3 regions of the Bacillus sp. JJ1122 genome follow, and region 2 is predicted to be linked to each of the others. Evidence: predicted binding sites of a transcription regulator. Region 2 holds the regulator's gene; each other region holds the start of a gene.
What was found. Region 2 encodes Rex, which represses fermentation and respiration genes when NADH is low (regulators of the CRP and FNR family bind a similar motif). Its sites were predicted from a motif close to TTGTGAAATATTTCACAA; they were not measured.

Region 1 (6,621 bases), on a different contig from region 2:
ATCGAGGCAGGTACACTAAAGCTTGCTGGAAACGAAGAGCAGCCAATCTATGACATGGCTACCGAACTTCTGACAGACAGCGCAGCTTATGAAAAAATGGCAAAGGCCTCTAATCCATATGGTGACGGCCGTGCATCAGAACGTATTTGCGAAGCAATCCGTTACTATTTCAAACAAACTGACAAGCGTCCTGGTCAGTATCAATAAGAAAATCGATGATGAGCACCTCTTTTATAAGAGGTGCTTTTTTAATGTGTATAGCTAACTTAGAATCCTGCTAGAACACGTAATAATATAGGTTATCCGTCTTTTTAAGGCTTGATATAACCATTCGAATGAAAGCAGGATAATTTCGCGAGGTAATCCTACATGACAGTAAAATAGAAGCAGAATTCATCTCCACCTGCATACAAAACCTCCCTAAAACAAAATCTATTAAAAAAAGGGAGGGCAAACAGCTTGAAAAAGTGGAGTATTCTATTCGTTTTACTGGCCATCGTCCTAATGGCTGGCTTCAAACCAGTTAAGCTTGTGCATCCGCCAATTCCAGCAGAAAATCCTTCCACGGAAAAAGTAGCGATTGTCCTGACAAAGCATCCATTGACTGAAAAAGAAATCAGCGGTCAGCTGCATAAGTTCAAAAATATAAAGCTTCGCCGCATTTTTAAGCATGCGATTAGCGGATATTCAGTGCAAGGTCCTATTTCAGAGCTAAAATTGCTAGAAGGTGGGAATGAAATACAGCTAGTATCTGAAGTAAGCACCTATCAGGTTGAGAATGCTCCGTATTTGTCGATTGGTTTCCAGAAAAGCACCTCGATATCAGATATCAAAAAAATAGAGATAAACCCAAATCATCATCCAGAACCGTACCGTTCAAGTGAAAGTTTTACAAATAATTTTGAATTGATTGGTTCAGAAGCTGTCCGCGGCATTTTGGATAAGAATGGGGAGCGGCTGACGGGCAGGGGTGTAACAATAGGCGTGATTGATACTGGGATCGATTATGATCATCCCGACCTTAGAAGGAATTATGCCGGGGGTCATGACCTGGTAGATGGTGATGAGGATCCGATGGAAACGAAAGGCGTTGGGATGAAAAGCACACTGCACGGTACCCATGTAGCTGGGATTATCGCAGCGAATGGAAGAATGAGAGGGATGGCACCGGAAGCTAAAATTATTGCCTATAGAGCGCTGGGACCTGGAGGGAGCGGTACAACTGAACAAGTCATCGCTGCAATCGACAAGGCGATTGCAGATAAGGTAGACATTCTCAATCTTTCTCTTGGCAATGATGTGAATGGCCCCGACCTGCCCATCAGCCTTGCGCTCAATAAAGCTGTAGATAGCGGGATTACAGCAGTTACTTCTTCTGGAAACTCAGGCCCGAACCGATGGACGGTAGGATCACCTGGAACAGCTTCCAAAGCCATAAGTGTTGGAGCCTCAACACCGCCTATGAAAGTTCCGTATGCTACGGGGTCTGTTTCAGCTGAGAAAATTCGGCTTGAGCCTTTGCAGGGGTCGGAACAATGGAATAACACTCAAAGTGAGAAACTCGTATTTGCTGGCATTGGCAGAAAAAATGAGATGAAAGATGTGAAAGACAAGCTAGTGATCGTTGAACGGGGCCAGCTTACTTTTACAGAAAAAGCGAAGAATGCCCTCAACGCAGGAGCTGCCGGAGTCATTATTTACAACAATTCAAAAGGAACGTTCTTTGGGAACCTTGAGGAAAGTCTGCCAATCCCAGTAGCAGCAATCAGCAAACAAGAAGGAGAATCCCTGAAAAAACAGCTTGCAAAAGGCCAGGCTCTACTGAGGATAGAATTAATAGAAGAAAGAGATATTCTTGCAGACTTCAGCTCGCGGGGACCGGTTACGTCCACTTGGGAAATCAAGCCGGATATTGTTGCTCCCGGAGTAGCCATAAACAGTACCATTCCAGGGGGGTATTTATCCCTGCAGGGCACAAGCATGGCGGCACCGCATGTCGCGGGTGCAGCTGCTTTGATCAAACAGGCGCACCCGGAATGGGGACCATACGAAATCAAGGCGGCAATCATGAACACGGCCAAGCAGATTGTGAATCGGGATGGGAAAATATATCGAACATATGAACAAGGAGCCGGCCGTATCCAGACAGAAGCGGCGATCAAAACCGAAACCCTCGTCAAGCCGGGATCGCTGCAATTCGGAAAGTTCCAGCTGGCAGATGATATGCACCGGCACAGTGCAAGGCTTGAAGTCAAGAATACAAGCACTTACCAGAAGCACTATTCTTTTTCGATGCCGAAATTGGAAACGGGGATTGAGTGGGAGATGCCTTTTTCCTTTTCCGTTGAGCCAAATGAAACGAAGATAGTCGAAATCGCCATGATTGCCAGTCCGGAGTTGCTAAAACAGAAAATTCATGACGGCAGCCTTATTCTTGATGATGGAAAAAATAAAATCAGAATTCCTTATTTGTATGTCCTTGAGGAACCGGATTATCCAAGAGTCATGGGTTTTGACTTCGCACCTGCTGACAATGCTGGTGCCTATAGATATGAAGTCTATTTGCCTGGAGGAGCTGAAGAGTTCGGTATCGCGCTTTTTGATCCGGATCAGTATCGCTTCATAGGGTTCCTTGATTGGGGAAGGAAAATCAAAAAAGGGATGAGGGAAAAAGAAATTCGTTTTGAAGACCTTCCGGAAGAAGGAGTATACTTGGCCAAGGTTTTTGCTAAAAAGGCAGGACAGGAAAGCACGATTGAAACCGTTATCTCAGTCAAGAAGAATCAAAATGAAAACAAAGCCGGAAGGAATTAAAATCCTTGCCGGCTTTATTTTGGAAAACTATTCGAATTGCTATTTTTAGATAGGGTAAAGGGTATAAAATGCACGTGAAAACTTTGTGAATTTTTTCACTCCAATGGATTGACTTTGATTGGAGCCTATTGTATGCTTATCTAGGTGTAAATGATAGGGTTTTCAAAAATATTTCGACAATATTTTTAAATGTTTTGCTAGAATAAATCCTTACATAGACATTCGGACTGTTCAATCCCTAAAACGAGGATGTGATTGAATGCGTCAAAATAAGCGTAATCCATTGCAAGCAATGGCTCTAACGTCCGCGATCCTTTCTCAATTAGTCGGATCTATACTGATTGGCATTTTCTCAGGAAGATGGCTCGATCACAAAGTAGGAACCGAACCACTTTTTCTCATTCTCGGTCTGCTCATGGGATTGGCTGCTGGCGTGTACGCCATGCTCCGTTTGATCCAACACTTTTTTTCAGGAGACTAATCTTTAATGTCAGAAATAAACCAAATGTTTCATCGGCAACGTCGGTATATGTACGTACTTTTAGCTGTTTATGTTCTTGGCTGGGGATTTACCTCCTACAAATCAATCTTTGCAGGACTAGCTCTTGGAACTGCATTCAGTTTCATGATCTTATTGCTTTTGGCAAGAAGAGCGCAAAGCTTTGATAAGGCTGTGTCTCAAGGGAAAAAGGTCCGTTCGCTCGGCTCTGTCTCTCGATTGGCTACAGCCGCAATCGCAGCAATGATTGCATTGGAATATGAAGATCAATTTCATATGGCAAGTGTGGTAGTGGGACTAATGACAACCTATGTTGTTATTATCATAGATTATTTTATTCAAAGTTTTCTACAACATAAATAGCGGGGGAAGAGAGGTGAATACTGTTGCATCATGAAGCTCCATTAGTTCATTTTTTGGGACTTACTTTTAACTTAGCTAATGTCTTAATGATTACAATAGCAAGTGTTATTGTTTTTCTGATTGCTGTTCTTTCTACACGTCGTATTGCAATGAAGCCTACTGGAATGCAGAACTTCTTTGAATGGGTTATGGATTTCGTCAAGGGCATCATCAACAGCACGATGGATTGGAAGGATGGTGGAAGATTCCACATACTTGGACTGACTCTGTTAATGTACATTTTCGTGTCCAATATGCTTGGTCTGCCATTTGCAATCGTGATTGACGAAACATTATGGTGGAAATCACCAACTGCGGACCCAATCATTACTTTAACTTTAGCCGTAATGGTGGTTGCACTTTCCCATTATTATGGAATCAGGTTAAAGGGCGGAAGAGAATATGCAAAGGGCTTTTTCAGTCCGATGAAATTCTTGTTCCCACTTAAGATTATTGAAGAGTTTGCAAACACGCTAACACTTGGTTTGCGTCTCTACGGTAACATTTATGCTGGTGAATTACTACTATCTTTACTTGCAGGCGGTTTGGCTGCATCCGGGATTGTTGGTACTATCGCAGCGATTCCATTAACACTGGTTTGGCAAGGATTCTCCATCTTTGTTGGTACGATCCAAGCCTATATTTTCACCATGTTAACAATGGTTTATCTGTCCCATAAAGTGGGTCACGACCATTAAAATAACTCTGTTCATATGAACAACAATTTTTTTCAAAAAAATTTTTCTATACAATTTAAGGAGGAAACAAAATAATGAATCTTATCGCAGCAGCAATCGCAATCGGTCTAGCAGCAGTAGGCGCTGGTATCGGTAACGGACTTATCGTAGGTCGTACAGTTGAAGGTATCGCTCGTCAGCCAGAAGCACGTGGTTTACTTCAAACTACAATGTTCATCGGGGTTGCGTTAGTAGAAGCATTGCCAATCATCGGTGTAGTTATTGCATTCATGGTTTTAGGCCGTTAATCTTACGTAAATTATTCAAATGGCGAAGACGATTCTATTTGATGCTTCGCCATTCTTATGTACCCATAATGATTGAAAAATAATCAAATCGATCTATTTCATCCTTTTATATTGAAGCAAAGGTTCCTTTCGCTCAATCAAAAAAGGGAAAGACTCTTGAAGGGAGTGAATCGAGGGTGTTAACAAGCCAATTTGTACTCGGTGCTGCTGAAACAGCACACGAAGGTATTAACGGTGGAGACATCGTATTCCAGCTAATTATGTTTCTTATTTTGCTAGCATTGCTTAAAAAGTACGCTTGGGGTCCGTTAATGGGCATCATGAAACAGCGTGAAGAGCATATCGCAGGCGAAATTAATGCTGCTGAACAAGCTCGTCAAGAAACAAGCAAGCTTCTAGCAGAACAACGTGAACTATTAAAGCAATCTCGTAATGAGGCTCAAGAATTGATTGAGAACGCGAAAAAGCAAGGCGATATTCAACGCGAAGAAATCATCGTGGCTGCTCGTGCTGAGTCAGAACGCATTAAAGAATCTGCGAAGCGTGAAATCGAACAGCAAAAAGAACAAGCTGTTGCTGCTATTCGTGAACAAGTTGCAAGCCTATCTGTTTTAATTGCTTCTAAGGTGATTGAAAAGGAACTTACTGCAGCTGATCAAGAAAAGCTGATCAATGAATATATTCAAGAGGCAGGAGAAGGCCGATGAACTCCATGGTAGCAAAGCGCTATGCGTTGGCTCTTTTCCAGTTATCGAAGGAGAATAACCTTCTGGCACAAGTGGAACAAGAACTTCGTGTAGTGAAGGAAGTTTTAGTTAATTCCAGTGATTTAAATGCAGTTTTACAGTCTCCTAAAGTCTCAGCTGCGAAGAAAAAAGAGATCATCAAAGACTCTTTTTCACAGGTGAATCCTTTCGTATTGAATACTTTAATGATTCTGATTGATCGTCATCGCCAGGACCAAATGGTCGAAGTGGTCGATCAATTCGTTGAACTGTCAAATGAAGAGCATGGCATTGCTGATGCGAAAGTGTACAGCATTCGCCCATTAACAGAAGACGAAAGTGATGCATTATCAGCAAGCTTTGCAGCTAAGGTTGGTAAAAAATCGCTTCGCATTCAAAACATTGTAGATCCTGAATTGCTAGGCGGATTGAAAATCCGTATTGGGAATCGCATATATGACGGCAGCTTGCGCGGCAAGTTAAACCGCTTAGAACGTAAATTGCTAGGCTAAGATTCGTAGATAGGGGGTAAACTCATGAGCATCAATGCTGAAGAAATCAGTGCGCTGATAAAATCGCAAATCGAGAATTATCAGTCGGAAATTCAAGTGAGTGATGTGGGTACAGTTATCTCTGTAGGTGACGGTATCGCCCGTGCTCATGGCCTCGACAATGTCATGGCTGGAGAACTTGTTGAATTTTCAAACGGCGTTATGGGTATGGCACAAAACCTTGAAGAAAATAACGTCGGTATTATCATCCTCGGACCTTTCGCTGACATCCGCGAAGGAGATGAGGTGCGCCGTACGGGCCGCATCATGGAGGTTCCTGTAGGGGAACAGCTAATCGGCCGCGTGGTAAACCCACTTGGACAACCTGTAGATGGTATGGGTCCAATCAACACAACTAAAACTCGTCCAATCGAGTACGCTGCACCAGGCGTAATGGATCGTAAATCGGTTCATGAGCCATTGCAAACTGGTATCAAGGCGATCGACGCTCTTGTACCAATCGGCCGCGGACAGCGTGAATTGATCATCGGTGACCGCCAGACTGGTAAAACATCTGTTGCCATCGATACAATCCTTAACCAAAAAGGTCAGAACATGATCTGTATCTACGTTGCAATCGGTCAGAAGGAATCAACTGTACGTAATGCGGTTGAAACTCTCCGTAAGCACGGCGCGTTAGAATAT
Region 2 (6,621 bases):
GAGTGTCGATCTTCATTCATTTGTCCCTAACTATATTCGCATGGCAGAAGCAGAAGCCAATTGGCTGAAATCACAAGAGAATAATAATTAAGTGGGAAGATGAAATGAATAATACAATAACTTTCCGTAAGATGACTATTGAGGATCTTGATGATGTAATAGAGGTAGAGATTCATTCTTTTGCGACGCCTTGGAGCAGGGAAGCTTTTTACAATGAATTAACGAAGAACCAGTTTGCGCACTATCTAGTTGCAGAAGTCGATGAGAAGGTAGTTGGCTATTGCGGTGTGTGGATTATCGTAGATGAAGCACATATCACAAACATAGCACTTTTACCGGACTACCGTGGAATGAAGCTTGGTGAGTCGCTAATGGGCAGGATCATAGAGACTGCGCGCGAATCAGGAGCTGTAAGGATCACTTTAGAGGTCAGGGTGAGCAATGAAAGAGCACAGAATTTATACCGTAAGTTTGGATTTGAAGAAGGTGCTTTAAGAAAGCAATATTATACAGACAATATGGAAGATGCTTTAGTAATGTGGGTGAATTTATAATGGAAAAAGATCTATTAATAATGGGAATTGAAACGAGCTGTGATGAAACTGCTGTTTCTATAGTGAAAAATGGCCGGGAAATCCTCTCGAATGTGGTGGCTTCACAAATTGAGAGTCATAAGAGATTCGGTGGGGTCGTTCCGGAGATTGCTTCGCGCCATCACGTTGAGCAGATAACGATTGTATTGGAAGAAGCCTTAGCTCAGGCTAACATTGACATAAAGGATTTGGATGCCATTGCGGTGACAGAAGGACCTGGACTCGTGGGGGCATTGTTAATCGGAGTCAATGCTGCGAAAGCTTTGGCGTTCGCAAATGATATCCCGTTGGTAGGAGTGCATCATATTGCCGGTCATATCTATGCGAACCGTCTTGTAACGGAGATGAAGTTTCCCTTGATTTCTCTTGTCGTATCTGGCGGGCATACCGAGCTGGTGTACATGAAAGAGCATGGCCATTTCGAGGTTATTGGCGAGACTCGTGATGACGCAGCAGGTGAAGCTTATGACAAGGTCGCACGGACATTGAATCTTCCATATCCGGGAGGACCGCATATCGACAGGCTGGCACAGGAAGGACAGGCTACGATTGATTTGCCGCGTGCCTGGCTGGAAGAAGGGTCGTATGATTTCAGCTTCAGCGGCTTGAAATCTGCCGTCATCAATGTTGTGCACAACGCCCAGCAGCGTGGAGTTGAAATTGTCCCTGCTGAGCTAGCAGCAAGCTTCCAGGAAAGTGTCATTGATGTGCTTGTGACTAAAACTCTTAAAGCTGTGAATCAGTATGGAGTTAAACAAGTACTGCTTGCTGGCGGGGTTGCAGCAAACAAGGGACTTAGAGAGGCTCTGTCCAAGGCATTTGCTGAACTTGATGTGGAAATTGTCATTCCGCCATTGTCATTGTGTACAGACAATGCAGCGATGATTGCCGCTGCTGGTAGTGTATTTTTTGAAAAAGGTGAGCGTGCGGGTTTAACTTTGAACGGAAATCCAGGTTTAGAGATAACTATCCACAACGATAGTCGGAAGTAAAAAATAAATTTTCTGATTTTCTTGTGGATATCTTGTTGGATTTTGTGTGTTTCTGTGTATAATGTGGATAAATTACGCTTATTTTGTGGATAATGTGGAAAAGTCTCTGGATAAGCCATAAATCAATCTTTCTTATGTGAATAACTTTGTGAACAAAAAGTCCCGGAATTCATCTGGGACTTTTTTTGTGGATTAATATAGATTTTTTATTAAATGACAAGGTTTTTTTATTAAAAATCTAGTAAATCAATCGTGCTCCCTCAAAACCTCTAATGCTAATTGTTGAATAAAATAGTTGAGCATCTGATATTAACAAATCTTGGACAAAGTAATCTCATTTATTGGCGATAGTGGAGGTTATAATGGCGGAAAACCCAATATATTAGCGGAAATCCAATATATTAGACGAAAATTTATATATATTGGCGAAATACCCGATATATTGACGAACGCAAAAGGATCTTTCCAGTGACAGAGAATAGAACTATTATATGCAAATAAAAACCGGGCGACATCTCGCCGCCCGGCACATACTCTTCTATTTGTACTCTCTTAAGCCAACTCTGTCCATTCTTCCATCAATAAATCGATCTTCTCTTTGGCCGATTCAATTTTGCTGTTAATATCGGCTGCTTTTTCGTGATCCTGGAAGACATCAGGATCACATAAGAGTTCTTCGTATTCAGCTACTTCAAGCTCCAACTGCTCGATCGCTGCTTCCACTTCCTCCATGCGCCGTTTGCGCTGGCGTTCCAGCTTCTTTGATTCTTTATCCTGCTGATAGGAGCTTTTGTCTTGTTTAGAAGAATCTACAGCGCTGCTTGAAGCTTTTGCTGACTGTTCTGCGAGTGCTTTCAGCTCTTCCTGTTCGAGCTTTTTCTCGATGTAATAATCATAATCACCCAGGAACTCGGTAGCGCCAGTGCGGTCGAGCTCAATGACCTTTGTGGCGATCCTGTTTATAAAATAACGGTCGTGGGAAACGAAAAGGATTGTGCCCGGGTAATCGATCAGTGCATTCTCTAGCACTTCCTTGCTGTCCAAATCCAAGTGGTTCGTTGGCTCATCCAGAATCAGGAAGTTGGATTTTTGCATCATCATCTTGGCGAGTGCCAGACGTGCTTTTTCACCGCCGCTGAGCGTTGAAACGATTTTTGATACATCGTCGCCTGAGAAGAGGAAATTGCCGAGAACCGTGCGAATTTCTTTTTCCGGCTTAAGTGGATATTCGTCCCAAAGCTCGTTTAGTACCTTTTTATTTGAACTTAGCTCAGCTTGTTCCTGGTCATAATAACCGATCGATACGTTTGAACCATAGTGGACGCTTCCGGCGATCGAAGGGAGCTTTTCAACGATTGTCTTTAGCAAGGTTGATTTGCCGACACCGTTTGGTCCAACTAAGGCAGTGCTATCGCCGCGAGATAGATTGAAGGAGATATTTTCCGAAACGACGTCATTACTATATCCTACAGCGAGTGAATCAGCCTTAAGGACATCGTTTCCGCTTTGGCGTTCAATCTGAAAACTGAAGGTGGCGGATTTTTCATCGCCAAGCGGCTTGTCCATCCGGTCAATCTTTTCTAGCTGTTTCCTGCGGCTTTGAGCTCTTTTAGTAGTGGAAGCACGAGCAAGGTTTCGCTGGATGAAGTCCTGGAGCTTTGAAATCTCATCCTGCTGCTTTTCAAAAAGCTTCATATCCCGTTCGTAGTTTTCAGCTTTTTGGTTTAAGTAAGAGCTGTAGTTCCCCGGAAATTTTGCCAGCTGATGGCGGGAAATTTCATATACCTGATTAACGACTTTATCAAGGAAGTAACGGTCATGGGAAACAATCAGGATTGCGCCATCATAACCCTGAAGGTATTTTTCAAGCCAAGAAAGAGTGTCGATATCAAGGTGGTTTGTCGGTTCATCCAGAATTAAAATATCCGGGCGGGTCAAAAGGAGCTTAGCTAGAGCAAGCCTTGTTTTTTGGCCTCCGCTTAATGTGGATATTTTTGTAGAATAATCAAAGGAATGGAAGTTCAGGCCATGGAGCACGGAGCGGATGTCGGCTTCATATTGATAACCGCCTTGCTCCTTGAACTGGACCTGCAAAAGATCATATTCCTTGAGAACTCTGTCATATTCAGTCTGGTTTGTCAGTATGTCAGGGTCTGACATTTTTTCCTCAAGCCGGCGCAGATCTTTTTCCATGGAATGCAGATGGTTAAAAACGCCAAGCATTTCTTCCCAGATGCTTTTTTCGGATTCGAGACCAGTATTCTGTGCCAGGTACCCGATTGTCGTCCCTTTAGGACGGATGATTTCGCCGCTGTCATGCGCCTCGTGCCCGGCGATAATCTTCAGCAGAGTCGATTTACCCGCTCCGTTGCGGCCGACTAAGGCAACACGGTCATGGGTTTGTATTTCAAACTTTATATTCGATAAAATAAGATCAGCAGCGAAATATTTTGTCAGCTGATTAACTTGTAATAGTATCATTATTATTCACCTCTATTGCCTTAGAGATAGTGTAACCCATTCACATACGCTCGGCAATATATGAGACCCACCAAAGACAAGGAATGACAAGGAATTTGTGAACTCAGCAACAAAGTTCACACACAACTTTGTGAAAATAGTGTATCATTTGTTTGAAGGGAGCATGAACATGGCAGAATTTACGCATTTTAACGAAGAAGGCAGAGCAAAAATGGTGGATGTCAGTGATAAACATGTGACGGTCCGCACGGCAATCGCCCATTCAAGCATAATTGTGAATGAAGATATATATATAAGAATCACAGAAAATAAGATGAAAAAGGGGGATGTACTGGCAGTTGCACAGGTAGCGGGCATCATGGCGGCCAAGAAAACGTCGGAAATCATTCCAATGTGCCATCCACTTCCATTAACAGGCATTGACCTTAGCTTCGATTGGGAGCAAAATGGAAATGACTATATTTTAAATATCACCGCATCTGTTAAAACAAAAGGGAATACAGGGGTGGAAATGGAAGCGTTAACAGCAGCTTCAGCATGTGCGCTGACTGTTTATGATATGTGCAAGGCCGTTGACAAAGGCATGGTGATCGGCAAGACGTATTTAGTCGAAAAAACCGGCGGGAAAAATGGCGATTTTAAGAGAGAAGAGAAGCTTAAATAGAAATTTTGATTGGGTGGAGGATGGAGAATGATGAACGAACCTATGAAAATTCCGCAGGCAACCGCAAAACGCTTGCCGCTTTATTACCGTTTCTTATTGAACTTACATTCTTCAGGTAAACAAAGGGTTTCATCTGCAGAGTTAAGTGAAGCGGTAAAAGTGGATTCAGCGACAATCAGAAGGGATTTTTCTTATTTTGGAGCCTTAGGTAAAAAGGGGTACGGCTACAATGTGAATTATCTCCTGACATTTTTCCGAAAGACACTTGATCAGGACGAGCTGACCAAAGTAGCACTGATCGGGGTCGGAAATCTTGGAACAGCATTTTTAAATTATAATTTCTCAAAAAATAATAATACGAAAATCGAAATAGCTTTTGATGTGGATGAGGCAAAAGTAGGCACCGTTATGGGTGACGTGCCTGTCTATCACATGGATGAGCTGGACAAAAAAGTTGTCGAGGAAGGCATACAGGTGGCCATCCTTACCGTGCCGTCTGCGGTAGCCCAGCCTATTACCGACCGATTAGTCCAGGCGAATATCAAGGGAATCCTGAATTTTACGCCTGCACGATTGAATGTACCGGACTCCATCAGGATTCACCATATTGACCTGTCTGTAGAACTGCAATCATTAATTTATTTCCTAAAGCATTATCCGACCAATACAGACACAGAAGAATGATATGAAAAATAGCCTCTTCGGGATGAAGAGGCTATTTTTTCTGGATTTGTTTAAGTTTGAGATGGAGCAGGATCATCCGGATGCCGGAACCGAAGTCGAAGGTCGCGAGCATAACGAGGAGATAAGTGAAAAATCCCCATCCGGTTTCGCTGACATTCTGGATGGCGAAGTAGGTGAACAAGCTGCCTAGCAAGATGTAGACAATGCCTGAAAATAAAGGCGATTGCTTCATAACTTAAAGTCCCCCAATAAAGCTTTGAATTTTTTCTGCTTCTCTTATCATTCTCTCGATATCTTCCCTGAATACGGATTGAAGCAGGACAACGAACGTATTCATTGTGACATGGGCGATGATTGGAACGATGATGCGCTTAGTTTTTACATAAAGGAATGCAAAGGTAAAGCCCATGGCCGAATAAAGGATGACATGCTCGGGCTCCATATGAGCAAGCGCAAAAATCACTGAACTGATCAATGCGGCAAAAAAGAAGTTCATTTTCTTATGAAGGCTTCCGAAGATAATTTTACGGAAGACGATTTCTTCCAAAATCGGCCCGATGATCGAGCTGACAAGAATCACAACAGGGAAGCTCTCAATGAGGTTGATGATCTCCTGAGTATTTTCAGAGCCCATTTCGATTCCGAGCAGCCTTTCAATGTTGGCTGCAAAGGATTGAGCCAATAATGCCAGGAATACCCCTGCAACGGCCCAGGCAGCCGAGCTTGCTGGCGATGCCATTCCGCGCAAATCTGCCTGCATCTTGGATTCTTTCCGTAAAATAAGCAGCACGATGATCAATGTAAGGGTAAAACTGATGACAAGCCAGAAAGGAATCGATAGGGTTTCCATTTCCTTAAGGCTTTTGCCCATACCCTTACCTATAAAGGCTACGAGCGGAATGCCGACCAGGCTTGAAAGCTGCATGACGATATAGGCGATGATAATGTACCAGTATTCTTTTTTCAATATGAAAAACTCCTTTTAGGCCTTTTCAAAAACGTAATGACTTTATATACGTTTTAATATGATAAAAGTTCCGCAATGTTATCTCTCCATTTTACTAGTAAGCAGCTTGAAAGTTCAAATCGCAGGATGCTGCTTAAAATAATTGGTTAAATTTCCGCGGGGGCCGCATACTCTTTAAGGTGGTCTTTTTTAAACAAGCTTAATAATAAAATTTGAAGAAATCTGCTGTCGGACATTGGA
Region 3 (6,621 bases), on a different contig from region 2:
CCTTTGCCTCAAATTCATCCTTGTCTACACCATTCGCTTCAATGCTCATTGGAATATCCATTTCCTTTGCGAGTTTGATTATTGCCTGCACAAGACTTTCTACTCCCTCTTCAGTCGTGCGTGCTGGCAATCCAAGAATTCTTGCAATCTCCGCATAGCGTTGATCCGCTACAAAGCTTTCGTATTTAGGGAAAGCAGTGAATTTCTTGGGCTTCGTTGCATTATAGCGAATGACATGCGGCATAAGGATTGTATTGGAACGTCCATGTGCGATATGGAATTCTGCACCGAGCTTATGAGCCAGACTGTGATTGATGCCAAGGAATGCATTAGCAAAGGCCATACCTGCAATTGTTGATGCATTATGCACCTTTTCGCGAGCTACTTCATCTTTGCCGTTTCGGTATGCCCTAGGCAAGTATTCAAACACAAGCTGTATTGCCTTAATCGCTAATCCGTCCGTATAGTCATTCGCCATACAGCTGACATAGGCTTCTATCGCATGTGTCAATACATCCATTCCAGTGTCTGCGGTAATATGCTTCGGAACGGTCATGACAAATTGCGGGTCAACGATTGCTACGTCAGGTGTTAATTCGTAGTCAGCGAGCGGGTATTTAATATTTGCCTTTTTATCCGTGATGACAGAGAAGGACGTTACTTCAGAACCAGTTCCTGAAGTTGTTGGGATTGCAACAAATTGAGCCTTTTGTCCAAGCTTAGGATATTTCACGATTCTCTTCCTGATATCGAGAAACTTCTGTTTCAGTCCGTGGAATTCTGCCTCAGGGTGCTCATAGAACAGCCACATTCCCTTTGCTGCGTCCATCGCAGAACCACCGCCTAGTGCGATGATGACGTCAGGCTGGAAGTTTGCCATCATTTCCGCACCCTTCATCACTGTTTCGATTGAAGGATCAGGTTCAACTTCTGAAAAAATTTCACAGTGAACGTAGTCAGGTCGCTTCCTTAAGTGATAAAGCACTCTGTCAACATACCCAAGCTTTACCATTCCTGGATCGGTTACGATGAATGCCTTTGAAATATTCGGCATCTTCGTTAGATACTGCGTTGAATTTTTTTCAAAATAAATCTTTGAAGGGACCTTAAACCACTGCATATTCACATTCCTTCTCGCTACTTTTTTGACATTGATCAAGTTGATTGCTCCAACATTCGTAGAAACTGAGTTTCCTCCATAAGTTCCGCAGCCAAGAGTCAGAGATGGCAGATAAGCATTGTAGATATCCCCAATCGCACCCTGTGATGAAGGGGCGTTCACGATTACACGGCCAGCTTTCATTTTTAGCCCGAATGCCTTAATGACGTCATCATTACTTGTATGGATCACGGCAGAATGACCTAACCCTCCGAATTCCAGCATCTCTTCAGCACGCTTTAAGCCATCCTCAGTGCTGTTTACCTTGTAGCAAGCCAATACAGGACTTAATTTTTCGCGTGATAGCGGGTATTGCGGGCCTACACCCTTCAATTCAGCAATCAGGATTTTTGTATCTTCAGAAACCTCAACTCCAGCCATCTGAGCGATTTTATAAGCTGGCATTCCAACGATATCCGCATTAACCGCACAGCTATGTTCATTGATCACCAGCTTCTCGACCTTTTCTCTTTCTTCATCGTTGAGGAAATGGCATCTGTTTGAAATCATTTCCTTTTTCACATCATTGTAAATTTCCTTATCGATGATCACAGCCTGTTCTGATGCGCAAATCATGCCATTATCGAATGTCTTTGATAAAATCAAATCATTGACTGCACGCCTTACATTAGCTGTTTTTTCAATATAACAAGGTACGTTGCCAGGTCCAACTCCAAGAGCTGGCTTACCTGAACTGTATGCTGATTTAACCATGCCTGAACCGCCCGTTGCTAAAATAAGTGAAATTTTCTGGTGGTTCATCAAAGCCTGTGTTGCTTCTAAGGATGGCTTTTCAATCCATTGTATGCAATCTTCAGGAGCACCTGCTTTAACTGCGGCGTCCCTTAAAATCCTCGCAGCCGCGCTGCTGCATTTTTGCGCAGATGGATGGAAGGCAAAGATGATCGGGTTTCTTGTTTTAATCGAAATCAGTGCTTTGAACATCGTTGTTGAGGTTGGATTCGTTACCGGTGTAACCCCAGCAATAACCCCTACAGGCTCAGCAATCGTGATCATGCCCTCATGTTCATTTTCCTCGATGATCCCCGCGGTTTTATCGTACTTAATGTTGTGATACACATATTCAGTTGCAAACATATTCTTGATGATTTTATCTTCATATACACCACGCTTTGTTTCTTCAACTGCCATTTTGGCAAGCTGCATATGTTGATCCAGCCCTGCCAGCGCCATTTGCTTTACGATGCTATCGATGCTATCCTGATTAAGCTCTCGCATTTCCCCTAGAGCCTTAAGCCCTTTTTCCACCAGGCTATCGACCATTTTAGTTACTGGCTGCTGTTCTTTTATTACTTTTTCTGTTGTCGCCATATTTAAAACCTCCAATTAATTTTGTTTTACATGGTTTTTGCGGGATTTGTTTTGTTGGTGTGTTGTATGTAGCCGTTGTTGGTAAGATTGTTAATCTTCCGATTCATTGTGAAGTATTTCACAATAAGTTACAAAAAAATATATTACTCACAAACTGGATTTCTCGGAATTTTTTCAAAGGATAAATCCGTGATGTATCTTGAACCCCTTTTCACGATGATGACAAAGTTAACTGTCCAGATGTAAGCGGGTATGTTATCATTTTCCATAAACATCATCGCTTCAAACTCATCACCCGCTAATTCTTCAAAAACCTCCTGCGTATAAGTTTCAGTATCAGTCGAGAAAGGCTTAAATTCGCAATAAATCATTTACTCTCACTCCTTTTTCCTTTTCTAATTAAAGGATATCATATGATTAGAATAATAGTTTGTGAAATATTGAACAAACTATGAACTTTATACATTTTAATTGAATACATGTTTTATCGATAAAGTATAATTTATCGCACCTTTAAAAGTAAAGCGCTTTCATTTTAATTAATATTTTAATATAATATTGTCCTGGATTACATTAAGGATGATTATTTCCCTGATTTTAAATTAATTGAGTATGTACTTTCCTTATATACTTCTTATTTTATATGTACTGATAAATAATTTAAAACCCGATCATATTATTAACGGGTTCGGATGCCTGTCTTTTTATAAAAATAAATTTAAAAATCTGCTTATATTGTTATATATTTGTCCAGCATAAATGCAGAGGTTATGTCAGAATATTACAAATGGTGTTTAATGCGTATTATGGTCAAAATACTTTATAGACTGAACTGTGTGTGTTAGAAAAATAACCGGAGAAATTCCGTTTAAATTGGGAAACACCCATATTTCCTTAAGAATAAGCGGAGTTTTTCCGCTTATATGATCCAAACCTTTGGGTTTCGGCTTATTTAGAGCAGTTAACCGGAATATCTCCGCTTATCTTCGCTACTTAAGCTTCCTCTATACAGATTAGCCGGAAATTCTCCGCTTATTCATTCTCATATCTATAAAGAAATCATCATTGAATCATGGCAGAGCCAAAGAAAAACGTGGTTTTGCAAATAAAAAACACAGCATTTTGCAGTCCAATTTATGAGCTAACAGAAATCTCTGTAACCTTACATTTCAATATACAAATTGGAACACATTTTAAAGCCTATTTTTATTGTGATTCACGTTTGATCAATAAAAAATGATCGTCAATTTCATGTACATATTGATGGTCATTTTAATAGACATATAGGATTTTTATTAGTGGAAGACTATAAATCTTATTTTATTACTTCCACAGCCGCACTTCTAAATAATCCATAATCTATTGGTCGGAATAACCATTGATGTCCGAAATCCGACATCATATTAGTGACGAATGCTGATGCTGGTTCCAAATCGAGCAGGATTAAAATGTTTCTAAATAAGCATTATCAAAAAATTCATCCAGCTCTGGAAACATATATAGAAACTAATAAGATATCTTAAAATAGTAGTAACCCTCGCTTGACCCCAAGGCTTCTTTAAGAGAAACCTTGGGTTTTTGGCGTCTATCCACTTCACAAACATTTCACAGGAATACCATTTTATGTTTTCATATTTTGTTCACAATTACCTAGTAAGGTGTACAAATTTCTATGTTAGAATCATTGTTATAAGAGTACTGCTGTGATTTTTATCACACCTTTTGCCACAACTTACCGGCTTATTCAGGGGTAGTTTCGAAATCTTTGTGAACGAATGAGCAAAAGTATGTGATATAATGAACAAGGTTTTTATCTGAAAGGAGCTGCAATCAGTGATGAAGAAATCAAAACTTCTATTGCTTTCACTCACCTCAATGATCGTCGTACTGTTATTGAGCGGCTGTGAGAATAATATGGTCGTGTTCAATCCAGAAGGACCGATTGCAAGGCAAATTCTCGATTTAATAAACTTTTCAATTGCATTGATGCTATTAGTTACGGTTGTCGTATTCGGCCTCTTTGCGTTCATTGTATGGAAATACCGAGAACGCAAGGATAATATGGGATATGAGCCGCCAGAAGAACATGGCAGCACTGTATTGGAAATCATATGGACTGTTATCCCGATCCTGATTATCGTCGCTTTGACCATTCCGACGGTAAAAACGATATATGCAATAGATGAAGTACCAAAAGGCTATGAAGACAAAGAACCTCTTGTCATTAAAGTGACTTCAGCTGACTGGAAATGGATTTTCAGCTATCCTGAGCAAGGAATTGAAACGGTTAACTACGTTAATATCCCTGAAGACCGTCCTGTTGATTTCAAGCTGACCTCAGCTGGAACGATGCAAAGCTTCTGGGTCCCTGCTCTTGGCGGCCAGAAATATACGATGGCACATGCTGAAACACAGCTTTATCTGGTAGCTGACAACCCTGGCTCATATGTTGGCCGTAATACGAACTTCAATGGTAAGGGATATGCTGGCATGGAGTTTGAAGTCTTGTCTCAGACACAAGAAGAGTTTGATAAATGGGTTAAAGAAGTAAAAGAAACTGCTCCAAAGATGACATTACCAGAGTATGAAAAAATGCTTGAGCCTTCTCACTTTGGACGCAAGACATTCTCAAATACTCACTTAGAATGGGTCGACCATTCTGACCATAATTCAAAGAATTACACAAATCCAGAAATGTATTATCCAGGACATGGCTGGCCAGGTAAGATCTTTGAAGATGAAAATAACTACAAAAACAAAAACGGCAAGAATGAACAAACAAATCATGAAAATCATGAAAATATGAATCATAAAGAATCTGAAACTACTGACGAGCACGGGGGTGAGCATAGTGGGCATTAAATGGGATGAATTTTTTGTAACAGGCGATCCATTGATTTTTGCTTCACAAATCGGAATTGCCCTGACGATGGTTGGGATCATAGCTGCACTTACCTATTTTAAAAAGTGGAATTGGCTTTGGACTAATTGGCTGACCACTGTTGATCACAAGAAAATCGGGATCATGTACATCCTGGTCGGTGTGGTCATGTTTTTCCGCGGTGGTATTGACGGCTTGATGATGAAAGGCCAGACAGCCGTTCCTGAAAATACATTTTTGAACGCGCAGCACTATAATGAAGTATTCACCACACACGGTGTCATCATGATTCTTTTCGTTGCGATGCCACTATTGATTGGACTAATGAACTTTGTGGTTCCGCTGCAAATCGGTGCCCGTGACGTTGCTTTTCCACAGTTGAACGCCCTAAGCTTCTGGCTTACAGTAGCCGGTGCGGCGCTCTTCAATATTTCGTTCATCATTGGTGGTTCACCGGATGCCGGCTGGACTTCCTACTTCCCTCTGGCAGGCAAGGAATTTAGTCCTGGCATCGGGAACAACTTTTACGCAGTAGCCTTGCAAATTGCAGGTGCTGGTACATTGATGACTGGTATTAACTTCGTTGTCACAGTGTTAAAAATGAGAACAAAAGGCATGACATTGATGAGGATGCCGATGTTCAGTTGGACATCTTTCATCACATCAATCATTATTGTAGCGAGCTTCCCTATTTTTACAGTAGCTCTTGCTTTAATGACATTTGACCGCACATTTGGTACCCATTTCTTCACTATATCTGGTGGCGGTATGGATATGCTTTGGGCCAACCTATTTTGGCTTTGGGGACATCCAGAAGTTTATATCGTTGTTCTGCCTGCATTCGGTATGCTGTCAGACATCATTTCAACTTTCTCTAGAAAAACGTTATACGGTTATAAATCAATGGTCATTTCCATTATCATGATCTCGGTTTTAAGTATGCTTGTATGGGTTCACCACTTCTTTACAATGGGCAACAGTGCTGGTGTAAACTCATTCTTCTCGATTACAACAATGGCAATCGCCATCCCTACTGGGGTTAAAGTATTTAACTGGCTATTCACAATGAGAAAAGGCCGAATCAAGTTTACCACCGCGATGCTCTGGTCACTTGCATTTGTACCGAACTTTGTCATCGGTGGTGTAACTGGTGTCATGCTTGCCATGGCAGCAGCTGACTATCAGTATCACAACACATTATTCCTAGTGGCCCACTTCCACTATGTATTAATACCAGGTGTAGTGTTCC

Region 1: the regulator Rex is predicted to act here: its motif matches at 2,898-2,915, upstream of V7201_RS13740 (AtpZ/AtpI family protein).
Region 3: the regulator Rex is predicted to act here: its motif matches at 4,279-4,296, upstream of qoxA (cytochrome aa3 quinol oxidase subunit II).

The regions. Positions count from the first base shown of each region.
Region 1 is NZ_JBALQL010000023.1:122,197-128,817, forward strand. It holds gene wecB (non-hydrolyzing UDP-N-acetylglucosamine 2-epimerase) at 1-207, shown strand, start outside; gene V7201_RS13735 (S8 family serine peptidase) at 505-2,814, shown strand; gene V7201_RS13740 (AtpZ/AtpI family protein) at 3,074-3,295, shown strand; gene V7201_RS13745 (ATP synthase subunit I) at 3,302-3,676, shown strand; gene atpB (F0F1 ATP synthase subunit A) at 3,700-4,413, shown strand; gene atpE (F0F1 ATP synthase subunit C) at 4,488-4,700, shown strand; gene atpF (F0F1 ATP synthase subunit B) at 4,877-5,407, shown strand; gene V7201_RS13765 (F0F1 ATP synthase subunit delta) at 5,404-5,937, shown strand; gene atpA (F0F1 ATP synthase subunit alpha) at 5,962-6,621, shown strand, end outside.
Region 2 is NZ_JBALQL010000028.1:16,491-23,111, reverse strand. It holds gene tsaB (tRNA (adenosine(37)-N6)-threonylcarbamoyltransferase complex dimerization subunit type 1 TsaB) at 1-91, shown strand, start outside; gene rimI (ribosomal protein S18-alanine N-acetyltransferase) at 105-554, shown strand; gene tsaD (tRNA (adenosine(37)-N6)-threonylcarbamoyltransferase complex transferase subunit TsaD) at 554-1,585, shown strand; gene V7201_RS16970 (ABC-F family ATP-binding cassette domain-containing protein) at 2,138-4,066, opposite strand; gene moaC (cyclic pyranopterin monophosphate synthase MoaC) at 4,236-4,730, shown strand; gene V7201_RS16960 (redox-sensing transcriptional repressor Rex) at 4,758-5,414, shown strand; gene V7201_RS16955 (YdiK family protein) at 5,446-5,646, opposite strand; gene V7201_RS16950 (CPBP family intramembrane glutamic endopeptidase) at 5,650-6,381, opposite strand.
Region 3 is NZ_JBALQL010000045.1:21,270-27,890, reverse strand. It holds gene adhE (bifunctional acetaldehyde-CoA/alcohol dehydrogenase) at 1-2,491, opposite strand, end outside; gene V7201_RS21680 (hypothetical protein) at 2,635-2,862, opposite strand; gene qoxA (cytochrome aa3 quinol oxidase subunit II) at 4,328-5,353, shown strand; gene qoxB (cytochrome aa3 quinol oxidase subunit I) at 5,343-6,621, shown strand, end outside.